Regions from separate parts of the Cohnella soli genome, predicted to be linked through region 1. Evidence: a T-box and tRNA genes for the amino acid it is inferred to sense, from the RefSeq annotation. Region 1 holds a T-box; the other holds one or more tRNA genes.
What was found. The T-box of region 1 lies ahead of tyrS (tyrosine--tRNA ligase). A T-box ahead of a tRNA ligase gene usually reads a tRNA of that ligase, here a tRNA-Tyr.
Positions count from the first base shown of each region.

Region 1 (2,298 bases):
GCGTAGCGGCGATCCGCTTCGGCCAGATCCTGCTCCAGCACGACAAGCTGCGCATTGATGCCCGCGACTTCTTCTTTCATCTCTGAGACGCGCATGAACTGCCCGCGGCTCACATTTCGACCGATCTGCTGCGACAACTGGTTGCGCGAAGCCCGTAGCTGATCAACTTCGGTCGATATTTTGCGTTTCGTCACATCGCAATCAAGCAGTTCGTCCACGGATAGCTCGATTTTTTTCCATTTTGCCACTTCGCGCACGCGCTCGGCGTTTTCTCTAATCCATCTGATGTCCAACATGCTGCCGCTCTCCTTTTTGCATAACCGGATAAAAACGCAAAAAACGCCCTCGTCTTCATGGGACGAGGAGCGTTTCATACTCGCGGTGCCACCCAAATTGACCGAACGAAGCAAACTCGATCCCCGACGTATTCTGACGTAGGAGAAGCTTTGCGTGCGTCCGATCCTCTTTCGCTCCGCTGTAACGTGCGGACGACGGTTAACTTAGGCGGCGCGGCGGTTGTCGCGATCCGGCTTGACGAGAACGCCTCCGAGTTGGATGCTCTTCATAGGCATATTGTCGATCATTCGATTTGTTGTAGTATAGCGCATGCAGATGGCGATTGACAAGAGGGGCGGGTATAAGCTAAAGTGATTCAAACGATACTGTATACGTTAGCGATGATGGGAAACAGTAGTTTTCGCGGTCAGCGTTCCAGAAAGCCGGCGGTCGATGCAAGCCGGTACGCGCGCGAAGGACGAAATACGTCCCGGAGCATTTTTCTGCCGAAACCGCGGCGCCGCGGAAGGGGAAAACGGAAGCCGACCGTTATCCGGCGAGAGTGGAGCTTGCGAACGGCATGCTCAACCAGGGTGGTACCGCGATGACTCGTCCCTGTCTTCGGACAGATCGGGTCTTTTTTGCGTCTGGCGGAAGTCATATACGGATTAACGATAAGGAGCGATTGCTATGACAACGGGGAACGGCAAGATTAACGTAGATGTATTAGAAGAATTGGAATACAGAGGTCTGATCCAGCAAGTTACGCATCGCGAAGAGTTGCAGAAAAAGCTCGACAGCGAAGCGGTCAAGTTGTACTGCGGCTTCGATCCGACGGCTGACAGCTTGCATATTGGGCATTTGCTGCCGATTTTGATTTTGCGCCATTTCCAACGTGCGGGCCATCGCCCGATTGCGCTTGTCGGCGGCGGCACGGGGCTAATCGGCGATCCGAGCGGTCGGACAACGGAACGCTCGCTCAACTCCGACGACACTGTCGCGGCATGGACGAACGCGCTGAAAGGGCAACTGTCGCGTTTCCTCGAGTTCAGCGAGGAGAGCGGCGCGAAGCTCGTCAGCAACTACGAGTGGCTCGGACCGATGGATATTATTACGTTCCTGCGCGACATCGGCAAAAACTTTACAGTTAACTACATGCTGGCCAAAGACTCCGTCGACTCGCGCCTTGCGAACGGCATCTCGTTCACGGAGTTTAGCTACATGATTTTGCAGTCCTACGATTTCTACAAGCTGCACACGGATCACGGCTGTTCCTTGCAGATCGGCGGCAGCGACCAGTGGGGCAACATTACGGCAGGGCTTGACCTGATCGGCAAAATGGGCGGAGGAGAAGCGTTCGGCTTGACCGTTCCGCTCGTGACGAAGAGCGATGGCAAGAAGTTCGGCAAGTCCGAGTCCGGCGCCGTATGGCTAGATCGGAGCAAAACGTCGGTGTACGCGTTCTACCAGTTCTGGATCAACACGGACGACAACGACGTCATCAAGTTCCTGAAATACTTCACTTTCCTGAGTCGCGAGCACATCGCAGAGCTGGAACAAGCATTGGCCGAACGTCCGGAGAAAAGAGAAGCGCAGCGCGAGCTCGCCCGAGACGTGACGCGACTCGTTCACGGCGAAGAGGCGCTCGTCAGCGCCGAGAAAATCACGCAGGCGCTGTTCTCCGGCGATGTGACGCAACTGAGCGAAGACGAGCTCGTTGAAGCGCTTCGCGACATGCCGACGACGGTTGTTACGGGCGAATCGGAGACGCCGCTGCTCGATTTGCTCATTACGGCGCAAGCTGCACCGTCCAGACGTCAAGGGCGTCAGGACATCGAAAGCGGCGCCGTGTACGTGAACGGCGAGCGCCAGACGGCGGTTGACCTCGTGCTGACGCCGGAACACCGGCTGCATGGCAAATACGTCGTGCTGCGTAGAGGGAAGAAAAATTACTTCCTCGTGAAGTTCGAGTAGACGCTATTGCGAGACAAAAAGCAGGGAACGGATTCAGGTGCGCTATGG
Region 1 covers NZ_JBHSMI010000029.1:161,054-163,351, reverse strand. Annotated here, with positions in the region: gene serS (serine--tRNA ligase) at 1-296, opposite strand, end outside; T-box leader at 669-896, shown strand; gene tyrS (tyrosine--tRNA ligase) at 967-2,250, shown strand.

Region 2 (2,298 bases), on a different contig from region 1:
CAGGATTAAGCAGAAAAACGACGTCTCGTCCTGGATGCAACGATAACCAGTCTGTCCCATCACTTCACAAACGATAACTTGCCGAAACGGTCCGCGATATGATAATTGACAGCCCCCGTGGGCGACCATGCTTGATATTCGCGAACCCCGTCCCGATCCTCGTCGATTCTGAAAAAATTGATTCTCCATTCCGTCCCTTCCTTCGCAGCCTGAGGAAAGTTCGAGAATGGAATCTTAAACGTATATATACGCTTGTCCCCTTCCGTCACGATCTCTTGAGAAAATCCTTCCACTTCCCAATCAGAATCCACAGTGAAGCTTAGCGGGTCCATTTCGTCTTCGTGGTCGATCATCAGATCGCATAACACACCGCTCGGGCTCACGACAAGTTCGATATATTTCTTGCAATCGCCTACAGCGTCGATGAACATTTCCACGACGTCCTGCTCGTACAGCGGATCTTTACGATTCGTGTAGTTACTAATCCAGTATGTATCTTTGCATTCAAATCTGACGTAAAGGGCCTTATCGTCCCAGCAAGCCCGAACCGTCGTTGGTTCTTTGACTTCGGCACCTGTAACGACTTCGACGAGGCTTACAGATTCGATCTCGCGCCACATCTCTGTGTGATATTGTACGTGGAGACATTGATATTCCTTAACATTAATCGACATGAGAACAACCTCCGAATGTACAAAAAAACTTATTCCTTCGGATTGTTCAATCCTTAGAATAAGCTTCGCTTGTTGTGTTGGTGCCGGTGAAGGGACTTGAACCCCCACTCCCTCTCGAGAAACGGATTTTGAGTCCGTCGCGTCTGCCATTCCGCCACACCGGCATATTCAAATGAAGTAAATCTGGCGCGCCCTAAGAGATTCGAACTCCTGACCTTTTGATTCGTAGTCAAACGCTCTATCCAGCTGAGCTAAGGGCGCATGTTTTAAGCGTATTGGAGGCGCCACCCAGACTCGAACTGGGGGTAGAGCTTTTGCAGAGCTCTGCCTTACCACTTGGCTATGGCGCCAAAGGCTTAAAAATTTTGGAGCGGAAAACGGGATTCGAACCCGCGACCTTCTCGTTGGCAACGAGATGCTCTACCACTGAGCTATTTCCGCATATAAATGGCTGGGGATCTAGGATTCGAACCTAGGAGTGACGGAGTCAAAGTCCGTTGCCTTACCGCTTGGCTAATCCCCAACATCGTACTTGGTGAAAATGGGGCGGACGAGGGGAATTGAACCCCCGAATGTCGGATCCACAAACCGATGCGTTAACCACTTCGCCACGACCGCCGCGATATAATGCCTTATTTAATTGGCAGGGGCAGCAGGAATTGAACCCACACTAACGGTTTTGGAGACCGCTGTTCTACCCTTAAACTATGCCCCTACGAAGAGTAGAAAATGGTGGAGGATGATGGATTCGAACCACCGAACCGTGAGGAAGAGATTTACAGTCTCCCGCGTTTGGCCACTTCGCTAATCCTCCATAGTAAGGAGTAAAGAAATGGTGCCGACTAGAGGACTTGAACCCCCAACCTACTGATTACAAGTCAGTTGCTCTACCAATTGAGCTAAGTCGGCGTATTATGGAATTTAGTAACTGGATGGTGGCTCGAGACGGAATCGAACCGCCGACACGAGGATTTTCAGTCCTCTGCTCTACCAGCTGAGCTATCGAGCCTTAAGGAAAAGATGGCGGAGCCGACGGGATTCGAACCCGCGGTCTCCTGCGTGACAGGCAGGCATGTTAGGCCACTACACCACGGCTCCGCGTTGTGCATACTCGGTAATGAGCCGAGAGTTAATTGGTTGCGGGGGCAGGATTTGAACCTGCGGCCTTCGGGTTATGAGCCCGACGAGCTACCGGGCTGCTCCACCCCGCGTCGTTAATCATTTCGTCAATTTCTTGAGCGACTTTATTATCATACCTCATATCGCTTATGTAATGCAACCCTCAATTTTTGGTAATTTTTACGGCGATTCTGGTGACCCCTAGGGGATTCGAACCCCTGTTACCTCCGTGAAAGGGAGGTGTCTTAACCGCTTGACCAAGGGGCCAACTTGCCGCTGTTTACGAAAAATGATGGCGGAGAGAGAGGGATTCGAACCCTCGAGACGCTTTAGGCGCCTACACGATTTCCAATCGTGCTCCTTCGACCAAACTCGGACACCTCTCCATATGGCTCCCCGAACAGGACTCGAACCTGTGACAACTCGATTAACAGTCGAGTGCTCTACCAACTGAGCTATCAGGGAACGTAAACAAAGCGATCATTCAAAGCTTGCGCCTTGAAAA
Region 2 covers NZ_JBHSMI010000019.1:31,100-33,397, forward strand. Annotated here, with positions in the region: gene ACFPOF_RS09660 (carbohydrate-binding family 9-like protein) at 60-674, opposite strand; tRNA gene ACFPOF_RS09665 (tRNA-Leu) at 753-838, opposite strand; tRNA gene ACFPOF_RS09670 (tRNA-Arg) at 859-935, opposite strand; tRNA gene ACFPOF_RS09675 (tRNA-Cys) at 951-1,024, opposite strand; tRNA gene ACFPOF_RS09680 (tRNA-Gly) at 1,041-1,115, opposite strand; tRNA gene ACFPOF_RS09685 (tRNA-Gln) at 1,123-1,197, opposite strand; tRNA gene ACFPOF_RS09690 (tRNA-His) at 1,217-1,292, opposite strand; tRNA gene ACFPOF_RS09695 (tRNA-Trp) at 1,316-1,389, opposite strand; tRNA gene ACFPOF_RS09700 (tRNA-Tyr) at 1,405-1,488, opposite strand; tRNA gene ACFPOF_RS09705 (tRNA-Thr) at 1,508-1,583, opposite strand; tRNA gene ACFPOF_RS09710 (tRNA-Phe) at 1,608-1,683, opposite strand; tRNA gene ACFPOF_RS09715 (tRNA-Asp) at 1,696-1,772, opposite strand; tRNA gene ACFPOF_RS09720 (tRNA-Met) at 1,809-1,885, opposite strand; tRNA gene ACFPOF_RS09725 (tRNA-Glu) at 1,986-2,060, opposite strand; tRNA gene ACFPOF_RS09730 (tRNA-Ser) at 2,087-2,179, opposite strand; tRNA gene ACFPOF_RS09735 (tRNA-Asn) at 2,183-2,258, opposite strand.
Region 2: it has a tRNA-Tyr gene. The T-box ahead of tyrS (tyrosine--tRNA ligase) is inferred to sense a tRNA for this amino acid. The anticodon was not compared.